Regions from separate parts of the Pseudarthrobacter sp. NPDC058329 genome, predicted to be linked through region 1. Evidence: riboswitches for the same ligand, from Rfam matches in the RefSeq annotation. Region 1 holds a riboswitch; each other region holds the start of a gene.
What was found. A riboswitch is a leader RNA that binds a small molecule or an ion and turns the genes downstream of it on or off. The one in region 1 is predicted to bind cyclic di-AMP.

Region 1 (5,669 bases):
CGCCGCCGCGCGGCGGTCCCTGCTTCGACACCGCGCGTTGTCGAAGTCATCACCTCGGAACGCCCCCGCGATCCGCACCGTGATGCGCGCCGGCGTCGTGGTCCCTTCCGCCAGATCACAGAGTTTGCTGCTGCCAGCGGGATCGGCCAGAAGGCCGGCGTCGCCTTGGCCGCCACCGGACTGGTGCTCACCGTGACCGTACCGGCGACCAGTCCCGTGATGGCCACCGACGCCTCAGGATCCTCTCCTGTTGCAGCGTCCTCTGTTGCCCCGCAGCCCCAGGTTTCCGCGGAAGCGGAAGCCCAGATCGACTTCAGCCGTTCTGCTGTGGTCACGCAGGCGGACCCGGACGGGAAGCTGAAGCAGCTGCTCAGCGCCCAGTCCGCAGGCGCCATCACCCGCGCCGCTTCCGCCGGAAGCCTCGGTGCCCCGCTCGCTGCAATGAGCACTGCCTCGCCGTTCGGCTACCGCGTCAGCCCGATCACGGGTGGCTCCGGTGACTTCCACCGCGGACAGGACTACGTTGCCCAATGCGGCACCTCGGTTCTGGCTGCGGCTACCGGAACCGTTACTTTCGTTGGCTGGCACCAGTACGGTGGCGGCAACCGGGTGGTGGTGGACCACGGCAATGGCCTGGAAACCACGTACAACCACCTCTCGTCCTTCAGCGTGAAGGAGGGGCAAACGGTATCCCGCGGGGATGTTGTGGCCCTCAGCGGCACCACAGGAGCCTCCACGGGCTGCCATCTGCACTTCGAGGTCCAGGTCAACGGCGAAGTCGTTGACCCGACCGGCTGGCTCTGAGTCAAGTGACGGTGAGCTATCAAATGATGTTGACCTGCCGTGACCTGAATGTGACATTCGTTCGAAACTGCTGTACCGTCTAACTCGCGTCAACTTTTCCGAAGTTGACGCTCTTGTGCGGATTGCCTAACTCTGCCACCGCTCAAGGTCCGTTCGCATTTCATCGTCTGGCAGGGGCGGGGGAACCAATTTTGGCCTTCGAGTCTGAAGGCCTTGGGGTTAAGTCGCAAAAGCTTCCCAGAAGCCGCGCGGCCGGGTGACTCCCATCCGAATCCGACAGCTCACCTCGTAGGCATTGGGAGAGGCTACCTTCGTGTCTTCACGCCATAATTCTGCGCGCCACCGTGCGCAAACGGTTCGTACCAACCCCCTGGACACCATGTCCAAGGCTGTTAGTGCCAATGCCGGGACGGTAGGTCGCCAGGCTGCAGTTATCGCAGCTGCATCCGGCCTCATCCTGACCATGGGCCTGCCGGCCAACGCCGCGGATACCACCGCTGGTGTCTCCGCTTCCACCGAGTCCGGATCGCAGCCGGCCCTCGCCGTAACTGCGGCGCCCACGGCTACCGTTTCCTTCGAGCGCCCGGTGGTCAAGACCACCGCAGCGCCGAAGATCGAAACGGTGCGGACGCTGTCCACCACCTCCGGTAACCGGGCTGCCACCACCGGCAACACGGCAGCCACCACCGCTGCAGCTCCGGCATCCGCTGAAGAGAAGCTCGCCGAAACCGTCGCCTCGGCTTCCACCTCCGGAATTGCTGCCATCGCGTACACCGGCATCGGCCGCCCGTACGTCTGGGGCGGCACCACCCCCAACGGCTGGGACTGCTCCGGCTTCACCCAGTGGGTTTACGCCCAGGCCGGCATCAGCATCCCCCGCGTGAACGCGTGGACCGCAATGAAGCCCACGTCCACGCCGCAGCCCGGTGACCTGGTCATGCAGAACGGTGGCGCACACGTTGGCATCTACGTCGGCAACGGCATGATGATCAGCGCTTTGAACCCCTCCCAGGGAACGCTGCTGCACTCGGTAGCTGCTACCGGCACCTCCTCGTTCTACACCATGAACTAGTTCTTCGACCTCACGGTCCAAGGGCTTTTTCTTTGCCCAAACACGCTTTTCGCTAAATCACCACATCCCCGTTCGGGGCGTGCCGGCGTACCCCCAAGATGCCGGCGCGTCCAGTCCCCTTCGGCTGCCTACCGGCGGTGTGAAGGACAACGAAAGAGAGAACTGATGACTACTCGTGCAACCGCACGGCACCGCGCCGAGGTCACCAAGACCAACTCGCTGGCCATCATTGCCAAGGCTGTCGGCGACAACGCCGGCGGCGTAGGACGCCAGGCAGCTGTTATCGCAGCCGCTTCCGGCCTGGTCCTGACCAGCGGCCTCGCCGCCAATGCTGCTGACGCCAACGTTCAGCGGGACTCCGCTCCGGCTTCCACCCTGGAAGTTGAGTCAACGGTTGAAGCTCCGATCTCCGCTGCTTCCACCATCGCCATCTCCTTCGAGAAGCCTGCTGTGACCACCACGCCGGCTCCCGTTGTGGAAGCCCCGGAGCCCGAGGTTGAGGTTCAGGAAGCCGCTCCGGCGCCTGCTCCCGCCGCAAAGACGGCGGCTGTAGCCAAGGTGACCGCCACGGCTCCGGCTGCCGCCGCCCCCGCTGCTCCCGCCTCGGCAAGCGGCAAGGGTGCAGCCATCCTGTCCGCCGCCTACGCCCAGCTCGGCGTCACGCAGGACTGCACCATGCTGGTGACCAACTCCCTGGCTGCCGTGGGCATCAACTTCCACGACTGGCCGGCAGGCTACCTCGGCCTGGGCCGCACCGTGAGCGCTGCCGAGGCTCAGCCGGGCGACCTCATCTACTACGCCAACGGCGGTTCCGGCATGGCCCACATCGCTGTCTACGCCGGCAACGGCCAGGCAGTCCACGGTGGCTACAACGGCAACCAGACCGTTGTGTTCAGCGCCAACGTAGGTTCCGGCCCGGTATTCATCCGCGTCAACTGACACCTCGCAGCCGCGCTTGCGCGGTTGAGCAGTACCGAACACAGGACCCCCGCCGCCGCGGCAGGGGTCCTGTCTGTTTAACCCCGCGCAGCTGCGGGCGGTCCACCCCGGCAATTGCCGGATACAGCAAGCCGGGACCCGCAATTAGCTGATAATGCACTTCTTTGTTTACTCTTGTGGTGTCGATCCATAGCCCGGACCATGCCGAGGGCAGCCGGCCCTCGTGCCCCTGACGGGTGCGGCCGTGAAGAGGTACGTGCATGCGCACTCTCGTTCTGAATGCTGGATATGAACCGCTGGCGGTTATTACTTTCCGCCGGGCGCTGGTGCTTGTGCTCACGGGCAAGGCAAGCGTTGTGGCTGAAGGGGAGGACCCCGTAGTGGGCCCCCAGGAGATTCTGGGCCGCCCGTCCGTGATCCTCCTGAACCGCTACATCCGCCCCAGATACAACCAGTCCACTGCCGTCAGCCGGCGCGGTGTGCTCAGACGCGACGGGCACAAATGTGCCTACTGCGGAAAAGCTGCGCACACCATCGACCATGTCCACCCAAAGTCACGCGGAGGAGCCGAATCCTGGGAAAACCTGGTGGCTGCCTGCCTGAGGTGCAACAACGTCAAAGGTGACCACACCCCGGCGGAAATGGGCTGGAAACTGCGGTTTGTCCCTGAGCCTCCGCATGGGACCATCTGGCAGATCAAGGAACTTGAAAAGCCGACGCCGGCCTGGGATCCGTTCCTGCTGCCCGAGCGCGCTGCCTGATTCAACGTTGGGCGCGGCCACCCCCGGACTAGGCTGGGGGAGTGGAGCAATACCGGTTGGACTTTGACGCCCTGATCCTGGCCGGCGGCCGGTCATCCCGGCTGGGCGGGGTACCCAAGCAAGGGCTGGTCTTCCAAGGTGCCACCCTGCTGGAGAAATCCCTGGCCGCGGCCGCCGGGGCGTCCCGTGCGGTAGTGGTTGGTCCGGATCCCGGTCTGCTCCCCGAGGGAGTGCTCTCCTGCCGCGAGCAGCCGGTGTTTGCCGGACCCGCTGCCGCTGTGGCCGCTGGCCTGGAGGCGCTGGCGAATGCCGGCAGCGGAAGCGCCTTTACCCTGGTGCTGGCTTGCGACATGCCCCGGATCTCGTCAGCGGTGCAGGTGCTGAGGAAAGCCCTTGAATCAAGGGAGTTTCGGGCCGACGGACTCATGGCGTGCGGCGAAGACGGCAGGTCCCAGCAGCTCGCCGGGTTTTACCGCACAGACGTGTTAACAAGGGCGGTCAAGGAACTGGCGTCGCGTGATGCCTTAATCAGCGGTTCCATGCGTGCGCTCCTTGCTAGTCTTGACCTGCAGCTTGTCACCGTCCCCACCGGTTCCACCGACGATGTGGATACCTGGGATGATGCCGCCGCACTAGGAGTTGACGCCGGCAGCCGGGACCCGTTCCCGGACCGGCGCGGCAGCAGTTGAATTGGGAGGCAGTACGTGAAAAGCCAGGATGAAACGCTGGAGGAATGGTGCAGGTCCCTGCTTCAGGCCTATGAGCTGGAAGACGTACAGGTGGACGTCAATGCCATCCTCGCCCTCGCTGGTGTAGCAGCCCACTCCGTTGTGCGGCCGGCGGCGCCGCTGACCACCTTTATTGCCGGCTACGCCGCTGGCCTGGCCTCGGCCGCCGGAAGCAGCACAGATGCCGCGTCCATGGAAGGGGCCCTGGCCGTGGCGCGTTCCCTGGCCACCGACTACGATGCTGAAGCCGCCGGGACTCCCGGCGAATGACTGCGGAACCCGGGGAAGAACGGAGTTCAACGGACCCGCCGGAGGCACCGCGGCACCTGGCCCACACCTGGGACGAAGCACGGCTGGCCGCGTTCGAAGCAGCCACGCCCATTCCATCCGGACCGGTTCCCCTGCATTTGGCCCTTGGCCGCAGGCTGGACCAGGACATTGCGGCCCTGCAGGACATGCCCCACTACGCGTCCTCGGCCATGGACGGCTGGGCGGTTAACGGGACCGGCCCGTGGATCCTGGTGGAACCCGGTACACGGCTGGCGCCCCACCAGGCCAGCCTCATTGTCACCGGCGGGCTGATCCCGCCCGGCGGCAGAGCGGTGCTGCGCAGCGAGAGCGCCCTGCTGGGCACCGACGACGACGGCCTGCCTGTCCTCATGACCGGCGGAAGCGCCCGGCCCGGCGAGCCGCGCAACGGCCAGCACATCCGGAAAGCCGGGGAGGAAGCCCTGGCCGGGGACGTACTGGTCAAGGCAGGAGTGGTGCTCAACCCTGCCCATCTCGCGCTGGCCGCGCTTGCCGGTTATGACGAACTGCAGGTCCAGGGAAAACCCCTGGTCCGGTTGCTGCTCACCGGCTCCGAAGTCGTCGACCACGGAGTGCCGGTCCCCGGCCAGGTGCGGGACACTTTCGGGCCACAGCTGCCGGCTGTGGTGGACCTGCTGGGAGGCATCGCGGGGGAACAGCAGAGGATCGGGGACTCCTACGACGAATGGCTGGCCGCCCTCGAGGACGTTGTACCCGAGGTGCCCGGCGCTCCGGACCTGCCGGCCGACGTCGTTATCACCACGGGCGGGACGGGCCTCTCAGGCACGGATCACCTCCGCCAGGCGGTGGCGGAACTGGGCGGCAGGCTTGTCATCGACGGTATCGCCATGCGGCCAGGACACCCTGCTGTCCTGGCGGAACTGCCGGACGGCCGATTTGTGCTCGGCCTTCCGGGAAACCCGCTCGCCGCGATGATGGCGCTGGTCACTGTAGGTGCGCCCCTGCTCGCTGCGCTGGGCCACGGCAACCTGCCGCCGGTGCACGAAGTACCCTGCGGAAGCATCATCGAACCCGATCCTGGGCGCACGCGCCTGA
Region 2 (5,669 bases), on a different contig from region 1:
TGTCGTGGGGGCGAGTCAGATCCCGGGCCCTAAACGTGCTGGCCGAACCACGCGAGCGTGTCGTTCCACGCGGCCGTGGCCTGGGCTTCGTTGTAGCGGTCGCCGGTGTCGTTGTGGAAGGCGTGGTCCACGCCGGGGTAGACAGTGAGCTGGTGGACAACCTCAGTGGCTGCGAGCGCGTCCTTGAGTGCGGGCATGGCACCGGTGATGCGTTGATCGAGTTCCGCGTAGACACCGAAGACTGCGGCCTTGATGCCGGGCACCTTGCCCAGGTCAGGGGCGGGACCATAGAAGGCCGCCGTGGCCTTCAACCCCTCAAGCTCGGTTGCCGCCTGCCAGGTGATGCCGCCGCCGAAGCAGTAGCCGGTCATGGCAATCCGTTCGCCGTCCACAAAGTCCTGGACGCGGAGATACTCCAGCGCCGCCGTGAAGTCGGCAACGTGGCGCTGGGCTCCGGCCTGGGTGAGGGCGCCGGGAACAGCGTCGCGGTCCATGCCCGCCGTCCCGCCTTCCCTGCTCAGCAGGTCAAGCGCAAGGGCAACGTAGCCCGCCTTCGCAAAGCGCCTCGCTACATCTTCGATATGTGGGGTCAATCCGCGGTTCTCATGGCAGATCAACACGGCAGGGCTGCGCCCCTCCCGCTCCGGCCTGGCCTGGTAGGCACTGACGGAGGTTCCTCCGGACATGAACTGTACGGTCGCCGTCGTCATTCCTGCCGCCCCCTCCGGAACGGAGAGCGGGCTCTTCGCCCCGGGGACGGAACCTGCCCCGGCCGTGCTGGAGGCGGACGGTGTCGAAGGTACCGGTGTAGGCATGGGGTCGGTGCTCCGGGGCACCTCGCTGGGAGTGCAGCCCACCAGCAGCATCGCCCCCGCGGCTGCCGCCATGCTGCCAGTGATAAACGCCACTCGCCGGGTGAAGGTGCGCTGGCTTAGAGCCCCGGCACGGTAGTCGTCAAAGAACTCTTCGATCAGGTACTTCTCGTACTTGCCAAGCTGGGTCACGTGGCCTCCTTCAGGTCCGGATATCCTCCTACCCGTCGAGTCCCCAAGCAAGGTAAAGGCGACACTTTCGGCCGAGCTTTATTACTTTGTGATAAAAAACACGGCACGCATCCGCGGCGCGCCTATCTCGCGAGGTCAAGTCTTCATGGCATGGGGAATCCACTCGATTGATAAATCCGAGAGAAGCAACTCGTATGTTATCCAAATGTGACAATCCGGTGAAGATCAGGATATGGTCTTCAGGTGTCCCTCCCAGACGGGACATTCCCCTCAGTATGCCGAGCCCTGCCACTGACCCGGGAACCAACGCTTTCCAGCTGGCAGGGACGGGGGAACCAAGTTTCCGCGGCCTCACATGAGGCCTTGGGGTTAAGTCGTTAGCGCCGCCGAACATTTCGGACTCGCTCCCGGCCGGGTATCTCCAACCCGAACCCGACAGCTCACCCCGCAGGCATGGGAGAGGCGATCAACCGTGTCAAAAAATTCCATTACCGCCCGTCACCGCGCGACTCCGGCCCGCTCAATCGCGCTCCAGGGCTTGGCTGTATCAGCCAAGTCGCTTGGCCGCCCGGCGCTCGCCGTTGCAGCAGCATCAGGCATTGCCTTCGGTGTCGGCGCCCCGGCCCACGCAGGCGTAACCGGCCCGGACACCACCGAGACCACTAACACCCAGGCATATGCGGCACCGGCTGCTGCTGTGGCTGCCCCCGCAGCGGCTGCGGGCCACGTGCACACCGTTGTTTCCGGCGACACTTTGGGAGCCATCGCGGCGGCCAACGGAGTAGCCCTGAACGATGTCCTGTCCGCCAATGGGCTGTCGATCGACACGATCATCTTCCCCGGCGACCAGATCCAGATCGCCGGCGCCGGCGCTGTTGCAGCCGCTCCTGCCGCTGCTGCGGCTCCCGTCAAGGCTGCTGCCCCGGCCAACACCGGAATGAACCTGTCCTACGCCTCCACGTCGCCGGCACCTGCTCCGGCTCCCGCCCCGGCAGCTCCCGCAGCCGCCGGCACCGGCACCGGTGCAGCCATCCTGGCGAACGCTTACGGCCAGGTGGGCGTCCAGCAGGACTGCACCGCCATGGTGGAGAAGGCTCTCCGCTCCGTTGGCAAGACCGTCGGTGACCTTGCCCCGGGACAGTTCTACCAGTACGGCACCACTGTGGGCACCCCGGCTCCCGGTGACCTGGTGATCACCGCCGGTCACGTCGGCGTCTTCGCCGGCAACGGCCAGGTTGTCAGCGGTGGCGTGGACGGCTTCAAGACCGAAGTCCACTCCATCTCCTGGCTCAGCGGCGCTTCCTTCGTCCGCGTAGCGTAGCTCCACCACGCCCAACAGGGGCGGCAGACGGGATCTTTCCCGGCTGCCGCCCCTGTTTTGCGTGCTCAGGAGCTGACCTGCTTAGGTGCCGCAGAAGGTCTGGTAGCTGCCAAAGTCCTCCGACGCCCCTTCGGTGTAGCGTTCCAGTCCCGGCCGCTCATCAAACGGGGCACGGACCACTTCGAGGAGCCGGGTGAACGGATCAAGGTCTCCCTCCGTTGCTGCGGCGAGTGCTTCCTCCACCAGGTGGTTGCGCGGAATGTATGCGGGATTGACCCTGTCCATCAGGTCGGCGTCCGGTTTCAGGTCATGCCACCGTTCAACCCACGCGTCGAAGCCGGCCAGGTCAAGGACCATCCCGCGTGCAGGACGGTTGTTCCCCCTGGCCGCGTGCGAAAGATTCCGGAAGAACAACGTGTAGTCCACTGGTCCGTCCTTCAACAGGGCCACCAGACTGTCCACCAGTTCCGAGGCCTCCTCGGCCTCGGTGGTCCCGGCAGGGGCTTCCGTCAAGCCGAGTTTGGTTTTCATCCCTGCGAACCAGGCGTCACTGTACTGGCGGCGGAACATGCCAAGTGCTTCCACGGCGGGGGCCACGGCCTGTTCCTGGTCCTCATTGAAGAGCGGCAGCATGGCCTCGGCCAAGCGGGCGAGGTTCCACTCCGCGATGACCGGCTGGTTGGCGTAGGCGTACCGGCCGCCGACGTCGATGGAGCTGAAGACTGCGGCCGGGTTAAAGGCGTCCATAAAGGCGCAGGGCCCGTAGTCGATGGTTTCTCCGGAGATGGTCATATTGTCCGTGTTCATCACGCCGTGGATGAATCCCACCAGCATCCAACGGGCCACCAGTTCTGCCTGCGTGGCCACCACCCGTCCGAAGAGCGCCAGGTAGGGGTTATCGGCCTGGGCGGCTTCGGGGTAGTGCCGGCTGATAGCGTGGTCCGCCAGGCGGCGCAGCAGGTCCATGTTTTCCGTGGCCCGAGCGTACTGGAAACTGCCCACGCGCAGGTGGCTGCTTGCCACCCTTGTCAGTACTGCTCCCGGAAGCATCGTGTCCCGGCGCACCGGGCGGCCGGTGGCCACCACCGCGAGGGATCGCGTGGAGGGGATGCCGAGTGCGTGCATCGCCTCGCTCACGAGGTACTCCCGCAGCATGGGTCCGACGACGGCGCGGCCGTCCCCGGCGCGGGCAAAGGGTGTGCGGCCCGAGCCTTTCAGGTGGATGTCCCGCAACCGGCCGTCCGTTCCCGTCACTTCGCCCAGAAGGAGCGCACGGCCGTCCCCGAGCAGGGGCGAGTAGCCGCCAAACTGGTGGCCGGCGTAGGCCTGGGCCACCGGCGTCGAGCCCTCCGGAACGTGGTTGCCCAGGAGGAGCCGGACGCCCTCCGTGGACCGAAGGTATTCCGCATCAAGCCCCAGCTCCCCGGCCAGCTCTTCGTTAAGGACCAGCAGTTTCGGCTGGGGCGCCTCCTCCGCCTGCCAGGGAACAGCCAGCTCCGACAATTCCCGGGCAAACCGCCCATCCAAGGTGACCGTTGATTCAGCAGCAGCTGTCATTTCCTGAGACTCTCCTCGTGGTTCGCTCTCCGGTTGATCACCCAGGTGACAAACCAGAGCACAACGCCGATGGCCATCAGCCCGCCGGCAATTTGGTACTGAATGACATTACGGCCTACCCACGGGCCGGCAAGGAAGGCGCACAGCAGGGCGGCCACCAGCGGCAGCTGCCCCGGCGAGGTGAAGAACACCTTGCGGTTGGAGTCCCGCTTGCGGCGCAGCACCAGGCAGGCAATATTGACCACCGTGAAGACGCACAGGAGCAGGAAGGCAGTGGTCCCGGAAAGGTTGGCCACGATGTTGCTTTCCGGGTCGCTGGTCACGTACAGGATGAGTCCCAGTGCCAGGACGGTGGAGAAAACGATGCCGGCCCACGGCGTGCGGCGGACAGGCAGGACTTTCCCGAGGGCGCGCGGGAGAACGTGCTGGCGCGCCATCCCGTAAATGAGGCGGCTCGCCATCAGCATGTTGATCAGTGCTGTGTTGGCTACGGCGAAGACGGCAAGGAACGGAAAGATCCTGTCGATCGGGAAGTCGGGTGAGCCTTTGTGCACCACTTCGAGAAGGGCAGCGCCTTCGGCTTCCCGAATGCTTTCCAGCTCTGTCGGTGACAGCACGCTGACCACCGAGATTGCGACCAGCATGTACAGGAGAACGGCTATGCCCAGGCCGGTCAGCATGGTGCGGGGGAAGATCTTTTCGGGATTCCTGGTTTCCTCCACCATGTTCACGGAGTCTTCGAAGCCCACCATGGCGAAGAACGCGATGGACGTCGCTGCCGTGACCGCAAGGAACATGCCCTTGTCCTGGTAGTCGTTGAAGACAAAGATTTCACCGGGGTTCCCCGTGCCCTGTGACATTACAAAGAAGCCGACGCCGATCACGATGCACAGCGCAATCATCTCCACCAGGGTAAGGACAACGTTGAACTTGACGCTCTCCCCCACGCCGCGGAGGTTGATGATGGCCAGGAGCAGCATAAATGCCAGGGCGACCGCCGTGATGACGCCTTGTTCCGGCATCCCTATCCAGCCGTTGATCTCGATACCGCCGAACAGGTTCTGGGCCAGGACGTTGGCGGAGGTGGAAGCGCTGGTGATGCCTGAGCAGACAACGGCGAAGGCAACCAGGAACGTGACGAAGTGGATCCCGAAGGCCTTGTGCGTATAGAGGGCGGCTCCGGCAGCCTGGGGATACTGTGTGACCAGTTCCAGGTAGGAGAAGGCGGTCAGCGTGGCCACCACAAAGGCCAGCAGGAACGGGAGCCATACGATGCCGCCGACTGTTCCGGCCATGGTCCCCGTGACCGCATAGACGCCGGCGCCGAGGATATCGCCCACGATGAAGAGCAGGAGGAGCTTGGGGCCAAGGACCCGCTTGAGTTCGGGTTCCGTTCCTTCAGGAGTTGCGTCGAAGACTTCTTCGGAAGTTTTGCTCATTGTCGACCTTCACAACACGTTGGGCGGGTGGGCCCGGGCTGCCTACCGGATAATTCACTCTCTACCTCATGGTTGGGTTTGGCAATAATCAGTCCCGCAGCCCCGCCCCGCCGGCCGGCACGGTGTTGGGGTGCCACGGCCGTCGTTTCGGAACGGCAACCCGTTCCAGGTCCTGCGCCGCTACCACCGTTGCCCCCGCGGCGCGGGCTCCGGCCTGCGCAGCCAACCCGCTGACGTCGTCGTACCTGGCCGAAAAGTGGGTCAGCACCAGCGTGTTCACCCCACCATTGGCTGCCAGCTCCCCGGCCTGCCCGGCTGTGAGGTGCCGGTACTGGCGGGCGAGCCCGG
Region 3 (5,669 bases), on a different contig from region 1:
CCGGGTAGTCCTCAAGCCTTTTGGATTCCGCGTCCCGCCGCTAGCCTGTGCGGATGGACTGGAAACTCGAACTTGTGTATGTCCCTGTGTCGGACGTGGACCGCGCCAAAGACTTCTACGTTAACAAGGTGGGGTTCAACGCCGACTTTGATGAGCGGCCAACGGACTCCATCCGCTTTGTCCAGCTGACACCTCCCGGATCGGCCTGCTCGATCTGCATAGGGGACGGGCTTACGGATGCGCCTCCCGGTACGGGCTCCAACCTCCAGTTGGTGGTCAGTGACATCAATGCCGCCCATCAACACCTCAAGAACAACGGAGTGGACGTCAGCGACGTGGACGTGCAGGACTGGGGCCACTTCGTGTACTTTGCCGATCCCGATGGCAACAGGTGGGCAGTCCAGTACATCCCGGGCCGTGACGCCTGAGCAGGCTCCCCGACACCCGGTCAGCGGCGGCTGACATCCCCGTGCACCGGGCACTGACGTAGCCAGGCCCGGTGCAGACGCCAGGCGGCCCGCCCCCCAATAAGGTGCGGGCCGCGAGGGCAGGCGTTTTGTGGTACCTGCGTGCTTAGTACCAGTTGTTCGACAGGTGGAAGTTCAGGGCACCGCACGGGGACTGGTAACGCTCCTGAATGTAGTTCAGGCCCCAGTTAATCTGGGTGCGGTAGTTGGTGCGGTAGTCCGCACCGGCGCTGGCCATCTTCTCGGCCGGCAGGGATTGAACGATGCCGTAGGCGCCGCTGCTCGGGTTGGTGGCCGTGGTGGTCCAGTCCGACTCCTTGGTCCACAGGGTCTTCAGGCACTGCATCTGGTCAGGAGCCCAGCCGTAGTTTCCCAGCTGGCTGGCGGCATAAGCCTGGGCGCCGGCGGGATCATTGACCGCGACGACGGGGGCAGGCTCAGGTGCGGGAGCCGGAGCCGGAGCTGGAGCGGGAGCAGGTGCCGGAGCGGGCTCGGGAGCCGGTGCCGGGGCAAGCTCGGGAGCAGGCGCCGGTGCGGGCTCGGCGGCCTGGGGCACCACATTGATGTCCGGCACGGCCGGGGCGGCGGACTCGGGAGCGGGATTCGCCGTGATCTCGCTCTTCTCGATGCTGAGGTTGGACTCCGCCTGGGCGGCCTGCGTCTCGGTGGCTGCTACGCGGATGCTGGTTTCGGTTGCCTGTCCCGCAGCGCCCACTCCAATGAGCAGTGCGCAGGATGCGGCCACCACGGCGGCGCGCTTGCCCAAAGAAGGAATCCTGCTGCCGGTTTCCGGCCCGGCCTGCGGCGCGGACTCGTTTTTTGGGCGTGGTTTTACCGGGAATTTGAACATGTTGAATCGCCTCTCACACCTGCGGAGTTAGCTGTCGGGTTCGGATGAGGGCATCCGGCCACACGGAAAGATCACGTGCTGGCTTAACCCCAAGGGCAATTAGTGCCCGGGACGGTGGGTCCCCCGCCTCTGCCTTGACTCAAGCGGAATCCGGGAAGTGGCAGAGCTTGGCGTCATCCGGATATGCGGCCCGAACGCCGGACCGCACCCAATCAACGGTACAGGGATGCGGCGCTTAAGTCACATTTTGGTAACAGAGATCACGACGGCGGCGCGTCGCCTTGCTCGCAAGTGTCACGGTAGAGGCAGCTGAAGTGCGAACTCTGTGCGCCCCGGTTGTGATGTCACCGTTACCCTTCCGCCGTGGGCTTCGACAATGGACTCCACGATGGACAGTCCAAGACCGCTCGTCCCTTCGGCAGCTGAAGCCCCGGCCTGGTCTCCCGTGCCTTTTCGAGCCGCGTCTGCACGGGCGAACCGCGAAAACACGTGGTCCACGAACTCCGGAGGGATCCCGCCGCCGTCGTCCGTTACCGTGACCAGCGCAGCGCCGTCTGCCGTCCGGCCCACTCCGGTAACAACAGTGGTGCCGGCAGGCGTGTGTTTCCGCGCGTTGGACAACAGGTTCATCAGCACCTGGCGCAGTTGGGAGGGGTCGCCGTTGACCACAATGGGTTCATCCGGAAGCTGCAGGCGCCAGTTATGGCCCGGGGCCATCACCTTTTCATCACTGACGCCTTCAATCACCAGCTGCGTAAGGTCCACCTCGCTGAGCTTCAGCGGCTGGCCCTCATCCAGCCGCGCCAGCAGGAGCAGGTCTTCCACCAACGCGGTCATCCGCTCCGACTGGCTCTGCACGCGGGCCAGCGACTTTTTGCCGTCGGGGGTGAAATCCTCCGTCATCCTCATGAGTTCGGTGTAGCCCCGGATGGCGGTCAGGGGAGTGCGCAGCTCGTGGGAGGCGTCAGCCACAAACTGGCGTACTTTTGTTTCGCTCTTCTGCCGCGCCTGCAGCGCGTTTGCCACGTTGTCCAGCATGAGGTTGAGTGCGTGACCCACACTGCCCACTTCCGTCCCCGGATTGGAGTTCGACGGCGGGACACGCACCGCGAGCGCCACCTCGCCGGCGTCGAGCGGCAACCGGGAAACCCGGGTGGCAACCTCGGACAGCTGTTCGAGCGGCTTCATGGTGCGGCGGATGAGGACGGTGCCCACCAGTCCGATCAGCAACAGGCCGCCGAGGGACACGAACACAAAGGTCCACACCAGGGACGCGAGCGTGCTTTCCTTCACGGCGAGGGGAAGCCCTGTCACCAGGACATCGCCGAAGTCGGTTTTCACCGCGATCAGCCGGTAACCGCCATTGGACAGGGTGCGGTCCACGGGCTGCGCGTCCTCCGCGAGCGCCAGCAGGGCTTGCTTGTCCTCGGTGGAAAGTGCAGACCGGGTGGTGTTCGAGGTGAGATACCCGCCGCCGGTGACTTGCCCGTTCACTATCCGGGCGTTCATGGTTCCCACGCTTTGGCCCCGGGCGTCCAGCGGGTCCCTCCCGTTGAAGCCCCCGCCGGGAGGGCGGCCCGGATCGTTGGAGCGGTTCGCCGCCTGGCTCAACTGCTCGTCCAGCTGACGGGTGAGGAACGCGTCCATGGAGGCATAGCTGGCAACGCCCACGGCACCACAAATGGCGATCAGCAGGGCCATGGCCAGGAGGATGAGGCGCGTGCGCAGGTGCCAGGTGCCGGGCTTAAGCCAGCTCCTGCGGTGGGGCCGGGCCGTCCGAGGTGACGCCATGGTGTGCCTACTCCGCAGGCTTGATGACGTACCCGGCGCCGCGCACGGTGTGGATCATGGGCGGGTGCACGGCGTCCACCTTCTTGCGCAGGTAGGAGATGTAGAGCTCCACAATGTTGGCCTGGCCGCCGAAGTCGTAGTTCCACACACGGTCCAGGATCTGCGCCTTGCTGATGACGCGCCTGGGGTTCTCCATAAGGTAGCGGAGCAGTTCAAACTGGGTGGCCGTGAGCTGCAGCTCGTCGCCCGCCCGGGTGACCTCGCGCGTATCCACGTTGAGCACCAGGTCGCCCACCACCAGTTCTGCCGTGTCCATGGCGGCGACGCCGGCGCGCTGGACCAGGCGGTGCAGCCGAAGCAGGACTTCCTCCATGCTGAAGGGCTTGGTGACATAGTCGTCGCCGCCGGCCGCCAGGCCCACGATCCTGTCCTGGATCGCGTCCTTGGCTGTCAGGAACAGCGCGGGCACCTCGGGCGCGAAGGCGCGGATCCTGCCCAGCAGTTCGACGCCGTCGAACCCCGGCAGCATCACGTCGAGCACCAGGACGTCCGGGCGGAAGTCCTTGGCCAGCTTTACTGCCTCGGGGCCGTCGGCGGCCACCGCCACGGACCAGCCGGCCATGCGCAGGCCCATGCTCATGAGCTCGGACAGGCTTGGCTCGTCGTCGACCACCAGGGCGCGGATGGGGGATCCGTCCGGGTGGGAGAGCTGGGGGAGGTTGTTGGTCATGGAGTGCGAAGTGGCCATGGGACAACTCTCCGATCGATCGGTTAGCCGCGGCTATGGGGTTCCTGTGCCTCAGCTGTGAATCCCAGCCTAGCGAGCTGGGTGCTGATGGGGGGTGGCGGCTGCCTCGGTGCGAGTTGTGTCTACGCGAGCCCGCACAGCTTGCCTCCCGGATGCAATCGCCCTGGCCGCGGCGGAAGAGGGATTTTTTCTGTCCGGCTCCGGGTGCCGCTGGACAGAGCGAGGACGATTTCGGCATTTCCGGGACATCTGAAGAAAAAGTTCCAGAGATTCGTGATCTGCGAATTAAATTCTGGCAAGGTCAGGACAAGGCCCTGAAAATTAGATAATGATCAGTAATCTGACCATTGTCCAGAATCGTGACTTGCGGCACATTAAGCGCTTTTGTCTCAATATGCGGACCAAAGCGCCCATTGTTACTTGCAAGTTAGCATTGTTACGCTGCACACTTCCATTGTGAACAAGAACTCAACAGCACCTGCAGCCGCAGACAATTGGCCCAGCACATCCGCTGCTGTCGACATGCGCTGTTGTCGAATGTACGCCTGACCTTCCCACCCCCGAAGTTCGTAGGCATACGCCCCAGCCCAGCGTCGGGCGTCCTCCCCAGTTTTATTGCCGGGAACCCAGCATTCGAGCCGCGATGACGGCCATTCACATTGAGGTAAGCAATCCATGTCAGTTGCATCCGGATACGTCCACATTTCTGTCCGTAACGCCGCCAAGGGTGGCCAGCCTTCAGGCCTCCGCCCTGGCTTCGGTCCACGCACGTCGCTCGCTCCCGCAACCTCGGGAAGCAGCTTCCCCGGCCCGGGATACGGCCCCCAGGGTTACAACCCCAACTCCTACGGCCAGCTCCGGGCCGTCCCGGCGGCCGAGGCTGCGCCGGTCACTGCCCCCACGCCCGTAGTGGCAGGACCGAACCCGGTCCGCCCGGTTGCCAACGACAACGTTGCCCGCGGATTCGTTCTGTACATGGGGATCGATGAGGAAACCGCGGCCGCCGCAGGCACCTCCATCGCCAAGCTTGCCCAGGAGATCCGCGCTTACGCCCAGTCCTTGGTCACCGGAGCCGAGAGCTACGCCGCTGTTGCCGTCGCCCCGGCCGGCACGCCCGGCTCAGCGCTCGACGTCGTCCGCTCCACCTTCGGCGACCCCACGGTCAACACCCGGCAGCGCACCGAAACCCCCCGGCCGCAGCAGCCCCAGGAACCGCGTCCCTCCGGCGTCCTGATCGACCTCGCCCGCCGCGAAGTGCACCTTGACGGTGAATCCCTGAACCTGACGTTCAAGGAGTTCGAACTGCTGAACTACCTGGTGGAAAACGGCACCCGCACCGTGGGCCGCGACGAACTGCTCGAAGGCCTGTGGCGCAACGCCGAAGAGGTACCCAACGAGCGCACCATCGACGTCCACATCCGCCGCCTCCGCTCCAAGCTGGGCCGCCTCGCCAACACCGTGCGCACCGTCCGCGGCCAGGGCTACCGGTTCTACGAGCACCCCGAGGTTGTTGTCTGGGCCGCTCCGGAATACTCGATCTAGCACTGACACCCGAAAGCGCCTGTCCCACTGGGGCGGGCGCTTTCGCTTCCGCGGCTAATACGCGCTGGCATTAGGCTTGGGCCATGAGCCAGCACCATCTTCGACGCCTTGTGATCATGCGGCATGCCAAGGCCGATTGGCCCGGTGGCGTGGCGGATCATGAGCGCCCCCTGGAGGAGCGGGGCCACCGGGAGGCTCCCCTCGCTGGACGGTGGCTGCTCAAGCACAACATCGTGCCCGACTTCATCCTGTGCTCCAGCGCCCTCCGGAC

Region 2: another riboswitch for cyclic di-AMP. It lies ahead of ACFVYC_RS03750 (LysM peptidoglycan-binding domain-containing protein); the one in region 1 lies ahead of ACFVYC_RS14205 (C40 family peptidase).
Region 3: another riboswitch for cyclic di-AMP. It lies ahead of ACFVYC_RS20320 (hypothetical protein); the one in region 1 lies ahead of ACFVYC_RS14205 (C40 family peptidase).

What each region holds. Positions count from the first base shown of each region.
Region 1 covers NZ_JBHVZR010000010.1:111,460-117,128, reverse strand. The annotation lists gene ACFVYC_RS14210 (M23 family metallopeptidase) at 1-804, shown strand, start outside; cyclic di-AMP (ydaO/yuaA leader) riboswitch at 918-1,113, shown strand; gene ACFVYC_RS14205 (C40 family peptidase) at 1,184-1,876, shown strand; gene ACFVYC_RS14200 (NlpC/P60 family protein) at 2,042-2,815, shown strand; gene ACFVYC_RS14195 (HNH endonuclease) at 3,076-3,576, shown strand; gene ACFVYC_RS14190 (molybdenum cofactor guanylyltransferase) at 3,618-4,265, shown strand; gene ACFVYC_RS14185 (DUF6457 domain-containing protein) at 4,281-4,574, shown strand; gene ACFVYC_RS14180 (molybdopterin molybdotransferase MoeA) at 4,571-5,669, shown strand, end outside.
Region 2 covers NZ_JBHVZR010000001.1:782,126-787,794, reverse strand. The annotation lists gene ACFVYC_RS03755 (dienelactone hydrolase family protein) at 30-1,004, opposite strand; cyclic di-AMP (ydaO/yuaA leader) riboswitch at 1,271-1,473, shown strand; gene ACFVYC_RS03750 (LysM peptidoglycan-binding domain-containing protein) at 1,477-2,325, shown strand; gene ACFVYC_RS03745 (YdiU family protein) at 2,407-3,882, opposite strand; gene ACFVYC_RS03740 (APC family permease) at 3,879-5,321, opposite strand; gene ACFVYC_RS03735 (ribonuclease Z) at 5,410-5,669, opposite strand, start outside.
Region 3 covers NZ_JBHVZR010000022.1:5,565-11,233, forward strand. The annotation lists gene upp (uracil phosphoribosyltransferase) at 1-8, shown strand, start outside; gene ACFVYC_RS20315 (glyoxalase superfamily protein) at 54-428, shown strand; gene ACFVYC_RS20320 (hypothetical protein) at 574-1,317, opposite strand; cyclic di-AMP (ydaO/yuaA leader) riboswitch at 1,323-1,473, opposite strand; gene ACFVYC_RS20325 (ATP-binding protein) at 1,612-3,108, opposite strand; gene ACFVYC_RS20330 (response regulator transcription factor) at 3,116-3,856, opposite strand; gene ACFVYC_RS20335 (winged helix-turn-helix domain-containing protein) at 4,532-5,398, shown strand; gene ACFVYC_RS20340 (SixA phosphatase family protein) at 5,482-5,669, shown strand, end outside.